Regions from separate parts of the Lacrimispora xylanolytica genome, predicted to be linked through region 2. Evidence: a T-box and tRNA genes for the amino acid it is inferred to sense, from the RefSeq annotation. Region 2 holds a T-box; the other holds one or more tRNA genes.
What was found. A T-box is a leader RNA that pairs with one kind of tRNA and senses whether it is charged. The one in region 2 lies ahead of tyrS (tyrosine--tRNA ligase), so its partner is inferred to be a tRNA-Tyr.
Positions count from the first base shown of each region.

Region 1: it encodes a tRNA-Tyr, which carries the amino acid that the T-box ahead of tyrS (tyrosine--tRNA ligase) is inferred to sense. The anticodon was not compared.

Region 1 is NZ_CP113524.1:293,812-299,258, reverse strand. Features, by position in the region: gene OW255_RS01460 (methyl-accepting chemotaxis protein) at 1-1,257, opposite strand, end outside; tRNA gene OW255_RS01455 (tRNA-Leu) at 1,549-1,634, opposite strand; gene nox (H2O-forming NADH oxidase) at 2,129-3,463, shown strand; tRNA gene OW255_RS01445 (tRNA-Tyr) at 3,551-3,632, opposite strand; gene OW255_RS01440 (glycoside hydrolase family 13 protein) at 3,707-5,447, opposite strand, start outside.
Region 2 is NZ_CP113524.1:3,689,070-3,694,516, reverse strand. Features, by position in the region: gene OW255_RS17180 (fibronectin type III domain-containing protein) at 1-1,404, shown strand, start outside; gene OW255_RS17175 (GGDEF domain-containing protein) at 1,576-2,658, shown strand; T-box leader at 2,718-2,972, shown strand; gene tyrS (tyrosine--tRNA ligase) at 3,014-4,237, shown strand; gene OW255_RS17165 (HD-GYP domain-containing protein) at 4,283-5,447, opposite strand, start outside.

The DNA.
Region 1 (5,447 bases), 1.1 Mb from region 2:
TGCAAGGCCCTGTGAGGCATCGGAAACCTGTCCTGCACCATTATTAACCCCATGAGCCGAGATTTGAATCTTTCTTAAAGTGCCGCTTAAAGCCATGGAAATGGACTCCATGCTTAAGCGAATGTCACGAAATTCCCCAGGATAGTCACAGCTGCTTTGTACCGCCAGATTGCCAAGGGAAATCTCATGAAGATATACGGAAATATCCTGTATGATTTCTTTATATTTTGCTGCCATTTCATTGATTTTCCTGGATATACTCCCCACCTCATCATCCCGCAGTATGGGAAGTTCCATATTAAGGTCTCCTTCAGAAAACCGACCTAGGGAATCCACCACAGCTTCAATGGGCTTTGTGATTCGGTTTGTAATCTTTAAAACGGCATATACACTGACCATAAGGGATAAGATTCCCAGAATACCAGCCATGATGACAGAGGTCCTGATGCCTGACATAAATTCAGACTGAAGAGCCGTTACGTTTACAGACCAGCCATTGGTATCCTTAATGGAGGAATAAGAGCCAATCTTATGGACTCCTCCCTCCTCATAAAAGCGAAACCCCGAACCTCCCCCAATCATGTCCGTTTCAAGAGAAACAATCTCAGACTTCTTTGACGAATTCTTTTTTCCATCCTCAATGCTGTTTTGCCGCTCAAGCACAAGGGAAATATCATCGGCTGCTACCTTCGTCCCGTTACTGTCTAAGATATAGGTACTTCCCGTCTCTCCAAGTCTAGCTTCGGTTATAATGGCTTCCAGCACGGAATAAGGAATATCCAGCATAATGACCAGGTCTCCAAAGGGATATGCGTATTGAAAGGAGGCAGAATCACTTCCAACGATAGGGTCTGATAGAAAGGGAACGCCACCTTTTGCCTTTTCATAGGCAACATTATCCTTATATGATTTCCCGCTCACCATGGACGTTCCATCTGCGGAAATGATATCAATCTTATTTAACCCATACTGAGAACTTGAGATGGTAAGGAATATACCAATATTCCCTCCACGCTCTCGATTCCCCTTTTCATAAAGGCCAATGGACTCCGCAATGACAGAGTATTCTTTTAGCTGCTGGGTAATCTTTTCCGAGACAAGCTGCGAGGTTTCCTTAAGACTCTTTGCCAGCGAACGATGAGCGGTATCATAGATCAAATAAATAGAACTTACAGACAACAGAAATACGATACAGGCAATACAGGTCAACGTAAATAATACCAAATCCTTTTTTATCCCCTTGCGGTGTCTGTTCATGCTAAAACCTCCAATATATATTTATGCCTTTGTCTCAGATATAACTTGAGATTCAGTAAATATATCGGATATTTTTCAGATAACTATATGCACTTTACTAATGTTTTACAATAATATACACAACTTTTACAAATCTCCTAGTTAGATCATACTTCATACTCCTGGTTATCACCTGGATGATGATAACTACCAACATCAACTTTATGCTGAATCAATTCAGAAAGCAGGTAAATAAAGATAGGGCGCAAAAAAACCTTGTACTCAATCGAGTACAAGGTTTCTCACAATTAATGCCGGCGACCGGAATCGAACCGGTACGGGAGGTAAGTCCCGCAGGATTTTAAGTCCTGTGCGTCTGCCAGTTCCGCCACGCCGGCAACTAGTGTAATCAAGGTACAGCCTCTTTTGACCAAGCAAAAAAAGCTCACCGATGAACAACATATTGATTATACAAAAACAAGCCTTTCTTGTCAACTGTTTTATATTGCATTTGCTCCTCATTTTAAATTTTCCTTTACAGCTGTTTAAATAAGCTATAAAAACAAGGAATTACGGCATTATCAGCAGCAGTAAACGTATCAATGCAAAAAGACAGGAAAACAAAATCATTGCTGGAAACATTTTACTGTTGCTTTCAAATTAATAATTTCTATGAACGGAACTCTTTGGGTAACCTATGATTATTAGCAATACTAGCGCTTTATTTTATTATTACAAAAACAAATCCAAGCCTCAAAAAATGAATATTGATAAAAAAAAGATAAAGTAGCAATTGTACCCCAGGCAAATTAGTGATAGAATCACCTTAAGGAGAAATTGTTTTTTCGCCTGTACAATATTATATAAAAACGAACCACTTAGGAGGTATTATATGGAGCGTATCGTAGTAATTGGAGCAAATCATGCTGGAACTGCGGCAATTAACACTATTTTAGATAACTACAAGGACAAGGAAGTCACGATTTTTGACTCCAATGACAATATCAGCTTTCTTGGATGCGGTATGGCCTTATGGATTGGAAATCAGATTCCGTCTTCCGAAGGATTGTTTTACTGCAGCAGGGAGATTTTTGAACAGAAGGGCGCAAAGGTATATTTAGAGACCATTGTCTATCATATTGATTTTGATAAAAAGCTGGTATTTGCCACTGGAAAAGACGGCCAGAGCTATCAGACTCCCTATGATAAACTTATTCTTGCTACCGGATCTCTTCCTGTCACTCCAACCATTGAAGGGACCGATTTAAAAAATGTTCAGTACGTAAAATTATATCAGAACGCAAAAGAAGTAATTGATAAGCTTCACGAAAACATGATCCGCAATGTAGTCGTAGTCGGCGCAGGCTACATCGGCGTGGAGCTGGCAGAGGCCTTTAATCGTATTGGAAAGAAAGTAACTCTCATTGATACTGCAAGCACCTGTCTGTCCGGATATTATGATCAGGAATTTACGGATATCATGTCTAAGAACTTAGAAAGCCATGGAATTAAGCTGGCTTACGAGGAAACCGTTACAAGCATTAAGGGTACCGGCAAGGTGGAGAAGATCGTCACTGACAAACATGAGTATCCAGCCGATATGGTGGTGCTTGGAATCGGCTTTAAGCCCAACAGCCAGCTGGGAAAAGACGTCCTGGAGCTGTTTAAGAACGGGGCTTATCTGGTAAATGAACATCAGCAGACCAGTCAGCCGGACGTCTATGCCATTGGTGACTGTGCGACCATTTATGATAATTCCATTCAAAAGACCAACTATATTGCCCTGGCTACCAACGCAGTGCGTTCCGGAATCGTAGCGGCTCATAATGCCTGTGGAACTCCACTGAAATCCATTGGAGTTCAGGGTTCAAATGGTATCTGTATTTGGGATCTTAAGATGGTCTCAACCGGAATTACACTGGAAAAAGCAAAGAAATTGGGCTATGACGCGGTTGCTACCGATTACGAAGACACCCAGAAGCCTGCATTTATCCAGCATGATAATTATAAGGTAAAAATCCGTATCGTATATGACAGAAAGACCAGAATCATCTTAGGAGCGCAGATGTGTTCTGAATACGATATTTCCATGGCAATCCATATGTTCTCTCTTGCCATTCAGGAACAGGTTACCATTGACCGCTTAAAGCTGACAGACATCTTCTTCCTGCCTCACTTTAACAAGCCATATAATTATTTCACCATGGCGGCTTTGATGGCAGAATAACAGCTGCCTGTCACTGAGACAAATAAAAAGTAAGCACAAAGAAGCCGGTATGATGATTATCATACCGGCTTCTTTCTTAATAATAACTGGGTGGAGAAGGATTCGAACCTTCGAAGTCGTCGACAACAGATTTACAGTCTGCCCCCTTTGGCCGCTCGGGAACCCACCCATAGCTTTTAACAAGCGATTATTATTCTAACATGTTGTCCCAAAAAAATCAAGCAGTTTTTATAAAAAATTATGCTAGTCCCTGTTGCCAACTAGTAGCACAGAGCTTACAGGGGGCAATAAAACCTTCACATTCCCCTCTATCACCGAGTATGAGAGCTTACCTACATTATAGCCACTCTCATAAGTCAGCATGACCCGGGACATGGTCTCGCCGCTCTTTAATCCAAGCTGCCAGACCGGTATGTGGACTTCCTGCTCATTTTCATGGCTGTTTACTGCAACGGCGCAGATACTGTCTCCTGTAAAGCGACCGTATGCAATGAGATGGTCTCCTGCTAAAAGCTGCTTTAAGGAGCCAATGCGGAGCGCTTTGATGGACCGGTGAAGATCAGTCATATACCGGTGGAATTCTATCAGTTCCATGTTTTCATTTCCCCAGGGGTAGGTTCGACGATTGTCTGGATCTGTCCAGCCGCAAACACCGGCCTCATCCCCATAATAGATGGCGGGAGCACCGGGCCAGGTCATCTGGAGCATCACACCCTGACGAAATATGCCGTAGCTGATTCCATCGGAAGCTCCCTCCGGTCCTTCTGTAGCCGTACGGCCTATTTTTTTATTGGTTCTTGTAAGGAAACGGGAATGATCATGATTGGAAAGCTGGTTCATGGCAGTGAACAATGATCCCGCCATCATACGGCTCATATGGTGGTTCATGGCCTTAAAAAAGGCTGCTCCGTCTCCAAAGAGCTTTTCATCCTTTTCATCACTATGTTTTTCCATACCAGTGAGAAACCAGGAGACCGGCTCCATAAAGGCATCGTAATTCATCACCGTATCCCATTCGTCACCTTTTAACCATTCTGAAGGGTCACCATAATGCTCCGCAAGTATGATGGCATCTTGATTGGCTGCCTTCACTGTCTTTCTGAAATCCTTCCAGAAGCTGTGATTGAATTGACTGCTTTGCCCTAAGTCAGCAGCTACGTCAAGGCGCCAGCCGTCGGCATTGTATGGCTTAGAAACCCATTTGGCAGCTATGTTAAGGATATACTGGTAAAGAGTATCAGAGCCTTCATAGTTAAGCTTTGGAAGTGTCGCATGACCCCACCAGCCATCATAAGAGCCGTTATAAGGCCAGTTCTCATCCTGGAAATTAAAAAAGGAATGATAAGGGCTTTCTTTTGAGACATAGGCTCCTGGCTCATAATTTCCTGAAAGCTCATAAATCCGTTCTCCATCCAGCCATTTGTGGAAAGAACCGCAGTGGTTAAACACACCGTCCAGTATGACCTTCATTCCCCTTTTGTGTACTTCTTTTATAAACCTGGAGAAGAAATCATTGCTCTCTTTTAGGTTTTCCTCTGCCGTGGTACGTATCATGTATTTGGTGGCATTCTGGTTGCTGGTGGCTTCAGAATCTAAAACCGCTCCCCCATCCATGGCTATGACACCGTAATGGGGATCAATATGGTCATAATCCTGACAATCGTATTTATGATTGGAGGGCGATACAAAAATGGGATTTAGATAAATTACTTCCACACCCAGATTTTCCAGATAGTCAAGCTTATCCCATACCCCCTGCAAATCTCCACCATAAAAGCTGCATACATCAAACTGATCGGGATACTTATTCCAGTCCCTGATACCGGTAACCTTCCTTTTTAAGTACACATATTCGTCATCTACCACATCATTGGCTGGATCTCCATTGCAGAAGCGGTCAACAAAAATCTGATACATGACGGCCCCCTTTGCCCAGTCTGGTGTGGAGAAGCCCGGTACCATTAAAAACCAGCCCTCAGATGGT
Region 2 (5,447 bases):
AGTAAAATCTTTGTGCTTGACGCAGATTATTGGGACGTGACCGGACTTGATGTGGATGGTCAAAAGATCGAAGGAAGCAGAGGAGTTATGATTCACGGAAGCCATAATGTATTAAAGGATTCCCTGATTCATAATACATCAAGTGACGCTGGTCTTACCATAACAAAAAGCAGAGGAAGCAGAAGCTTATGGCCTTCCTACAACCTGGTAGAAAACTGTGAAGCATTTGACAATGTGGACGGTTCCAGAATCAATGCAGACGGATTTGCGTCAAAATCCGGCTCAGGAGATGACAACCGGTTCTTAAACTGTGTTTCTCACGACAATGCAGATGATGGCTGGGATACCTACAACACTCTAGCAGATGGCCCCAACGGAAGAACCATTATAGAAAACTGCGTAGCCTATAACAATGGAAACAATGGATTTAAGCTAGGCGGAGAGGGCCGCGAGGTACCTCATATTTTAAGAAACAGCGTAGCATTCCATAACAACCTGGATGGAATCACAGATAACTTTAATCCGGGAGAATTGACGATTGAAAATAATACATCATTTGATAACGCCCGTTTTAATTATATTATGCGTCCAAGTCCTTATAAAAAGGGAGCTAATGGGGAACTGACAGCTGATGGTACGGTTAGAAATAACGTTTCATTCCGAACTGCAGCATTCAGTGGTTCCTTAAAGAAGGTTTACGACGATAAGATATCTGCAAAGGTGATAGAGAATAATTATCTCTACCAAAACGGAACCAATGCAGTGGGGCAAGAGAACTTTAGATCTTTAAATCCTGCGGATTTATTCTACCGTCAGGATGGAAGAATTCAATTTGGTGATTTCTTACGTCCTGTAAAGGGCAGCAAGATTGATAAAGCAGGTGCCGGAGCAAAACTACCAGGAATCGGTGTGGATACGCCGGATCCAGTGGATCCAGAGCCAGGTGAGAAACCGACTCCTGTAAAACCAGATAGAGACAGGGATTCTGACTCTGACCGGGATTATGGAATCAAGACGTCTTCCAATGAGACAAAGGGAGACTGGGAGATGGATCAGTCCGGCTGGCGTTTGAAAAAAGCAGACGGTACCTATCCAAAGGAGGAATGGGCGAAGGTAAACGGAGCCTGGTACTATTTTGGACAAACGGGATATATGACAACGGGCTGGAATCAGGTTCAGGGTGTCTGGTACTATATGGAGACCAGCGGAGCCATGAAAACAGACTGGGTGTTGACCGAAGGAAAATGGTACTACATGAATCTGGATGGATCTATGGCAACAGGCTGGGTCCTTGTTAATAACAACTGGTATTATTTAAGCCAGAACGGCGAATGTCTGATGAATACAGTCACTCCAGATGGCTACCGGGTGGGTGAAAACGGTGCCTGGATAAAGGCTAAATAAGGAAATGGAATTCCCTTGCTGCTTCATGCAACAGGGGAATTCCTCTTTTATTTAGGGAAATACGGAATAATAAATAAATTTTCATATAAATGAAAGATTATTAAATTGTAAAAGATCGGATTAGGTGCTACGATGGACATATGTATTAATTCTATTGTTCAGGAGGATCCCATGTTTTTGGATGCACTGCAATCATATTATGCCCCTGCCATTGCTCTTTTGGTTTTTGCGGTAATGGTGATTACAGACAAGCTTTTTTCAAAACGAATCAAAAGGCTGTTCCTTTGGGAAGTCGGCCTGATCTTTCTGGTGATAGCAGATACCTGGGCAGATTATTGTTTCAGTGGCTTATCTACGGGAGAGGGGGTTAAGCTTAGAACCTTGACAACGTTTATTCACTTTGCCATAAGTCCCTGCCTGCCCATGATCCTTGTGCTCATCTACGAGACGGAAGATTCCAAACGGTTTCCCAGATGGTTTTATCTTCCTATGGCCATAAATATAGTATTTTCCATTTTAAGCATCTGGATGGGGTTTATTTTTCGTGTAAGCAGAGAAAATATATATACAAGAGGTCCCCTGTTCTTTATTACCTTTGTGGTCTCTGTCTTTTACCTGTTATCTCTTATTTACTGTTCCGCAAGGCAGAGGGGAAAGCCAAACCGCAAGGCGGAGACGGTGTTTTTACTTCTTTTTCTAATTGTGATTGGATTTGCCATCATGGTAGAGATTATGTTTCATTTGCATTTTTTGGTATGGAGTGCTTCGGAGGCATTCGTTATTCTATATTTTCTGCTTATGACGACACAGAAGATCCTGTACGATCCGCTTACCGGCACCTATAACCGGATTGCCTATGAAAAACAGCTGGAGAAAATAAACGGTCATTCAGAATGCACCATGGCGATGATCGATCTTGACAACTTAAAGAATATCAATGATGAATTTGGACATTCCAGCGGAGATGCTGCAATCTGCAGCGTTGCTTCCGCCATATTAAAGACAAAAGGAAAGCACATGTGGCTGTACCGCTTTGGGGGAGATGAATTTGTTCTCTTAAGCAACCGGTTAAATGCAGATGAGATGAAAAAAATCTTAAAAGCTGCCCAGAAGCAGTGTGAAGAGATTCAGGGAATTCGTCCCTGTTTTTCCTATGGTGTGGCGGAATACCGTTTGGGTGACGATCTGAATCATACGATTTTAAATGCTGATTTAGATATGTACCGGCACAAAAAGAACTTAAAGGACATTTGAAGGAAATGCCTTGACAAACCGTGGAAAAAAACATATACTAGTCATTAACTTCATACGCCATAAAAGCGTTGATAAGAACAAGTAGCAGTGCGAAGGACCATACAGAAAGCAGCCGGAAGATGAGAGGCGCATGGGAAACGGATTGTGAATACATCTTTGAGCTTCACACCCAACGGCAATTGCCCAGTAGGCTGTGACGGATTCCCGCACCCGTTAACGTGCTAGAGTATCGAAGCAGGTACTTAAAGAGGTAAGCAGTGTGAGCTGCTTATGAACTTAAGGTGGTAACGCGAGATTTTAACCTCGTCCTTTTGATAGGACGGGGTTTATTTTTATTTAATTAAGGAGAATAGCTATGACGATTTACGAAGAACTGAAAGCCAGGGGATTGATTGCCCAGGTAACCAATGAGGAAGAGATCAGCAAGATGGTCAATGAAGGAAAGGCTGTATTTTACATCGGCTTTGATCCAACGGCTGACAGCCTTCACGTAGGCCATTTTATGGCACTGTGTCTGATGAAGCGTCTTCAGGAGGCAGGCAATAAGCCAATCGCATTGCTGGGAGGCGGAACCGGTATGATCGGTGATCCTTCCGGAAGAAGCGATATGCGCCAGATGATGACCATTGAGACCATTCAGCATAACTGTGACTGCTTTAAAAAACAGATGAGCCGTTTTATTGATTTCTCAGAAGGGAAAGCTCTTATGGTCAACAATGCAGACTGGCTGATGGAGCTTAATTATATTGATATGCTTCGTGAAGTAGGACCTCATTTTTCTGTGAACCGTATGCTTACGGCAGAATGCTACAAGCAGCGTATGGAAAAGGGACTCAGCTTCCTGGAGTTTAACTACATGATCATGCAGAGCTATGACTTCTATGAGCTGTTTAACCGCTATGGCTGTAATATGCAGTTCGGCGGTGATGACCAGTGGAGCAATATGCTTGGCGGTACCGAGCTGATTCGCCGTAAATTAGGCAAGGACGCACATGCCATGACCATTACCCTTCTTTTAAATTCCGAAGGTAAGAAGATGGGTAAGACTCAGTCCGGCGCTGTGTGGCTTGATCCGGAAAAGACATCTCCATTCGATTTCTTCCAGTACTGGAGAAATGTAGCCGATGCCGATGTATTAAAATGCCTCCGCATGCTCACCTTCTTACCCATTGAGCAGATCAATGAGATGGATCACTGGGAAGGAAGCCAGTTAAATCAGGCAAAAGAGATTCTTGCTTATGAGCTGACGAAGCTGGTACATGGAGAAGAGGAAGCGGAAAAATCCTTAAAGAGTGCAAAAGAGCTGTTTGCCGGCGGCAATGCGGCAGATATGCCTGCATGGGAGATGGAAGAAGCTGACTTTGTAGATGGAAGCGTTGATATTCTTACAATCGTACAAAAGTCTGGTCTGGCACCAACCCGTTCCGAGGCAAGACGTAACGTGGAACAGGGCGGCGTAACCGTAGAAGGTGAAGCAGTGACCGATGTAAAGACTCTCTTTACAAAAGAGCAGCTCTCCGGAGAAGGTGTGGTTGTAAAACGTGGAAAAAAGAAATTTGTAAGAGTATTTGTAAAATAAAAGTTGGCCGGTATCAGGAGGCATTCCCTCCGATACCGGCCATTTTTATGGCCATAGGACTGGGGATATCGGCTCCTGAATGGAAAGGGCAAACCGTATTTTGTCATGACCGGATTTCAGCTCTAAGAATTGGTCGTACTCCTTCCAAAGCTTTTCATAAATGTTAAGAACCGGACGGCATCGTATCTTTGTCATATCAAGAATCTGGTCCAGATTCCAGACAGCCATATCTACAATTTCAGAATCCAGATGGCCATCTCGTTTCATATTGATCAGTATGGTCCGTATGCGGTCCTTAGGAAAAGGCTCTTTATAGCTTCTGGTTCCTGTAAGGGCGCTTATGATGTCTGCAACCGCCACAAGTCGCTCCTCTGACGTAAGCTCTTTGGCGGTAAGGCCTTTTGGATATCCTGTCCCGTTTAATTTCTCATGATGGCGCAGGGCGATGCGGACAATGGAATCGTCAATCAGGCCCCCAAAGATTTCTTCGGTATGGTCCACATGCGTTCTCATGATCGTCATGGCTTCTTTGTTTAATTTTCCTGGAGATTCCAAAATATCAACGGGGATTGCAATCTTACCTAAATCATGAAGCAGAGACCCGCATAAGACCAGGTTCAGCTGTTCCTCCGAGAAACCTGCCAGTTGTCCAAGCTCGTAACTGATGCTGGTGGTGGCTATGGTATGAGTCACGGTGTAATGGCTTCGAAAGTCAATAATAAAAACAAGCATCTTTAGATATGCGGTAATTTCATCTCCGGATAAAGGGATCTGGGTTAAAAAATCTGCGTATTCTTTATCCTGTCTCCATTCCTCGTCAAGGGTGCCCTTAAAATCAAGAAGAGATGCAAGCTCTAATATGTGAGGGGCAAATATAGTATCCGTTCCCTGTTCTAAAGCACGAAAGGTATCTTCCCAGGTCATGTGCCCTAAGGACATGGATACATCAATCCGGTCGGCGATATGTATCAGCTGTGCCAGATCCTTTAGCTTATCACTTAGATGATCCTGGTCTTTCAAGTGTTTCCAGCCGATGTGATGAAGAAGCACTGCGGGTGCCAGCTCTTTTAAAGGAGAAAAATAATGGACAAAAAGAAACCCATAGAAGGAATGATTCCATACGTCTTTCGTCTCAAATTGTAGCATCCTTGAAACTTCCTCTGTTTTGAATGCTCCAATGTCATGAATCTGTGCTGCAAAGCAGATGTCC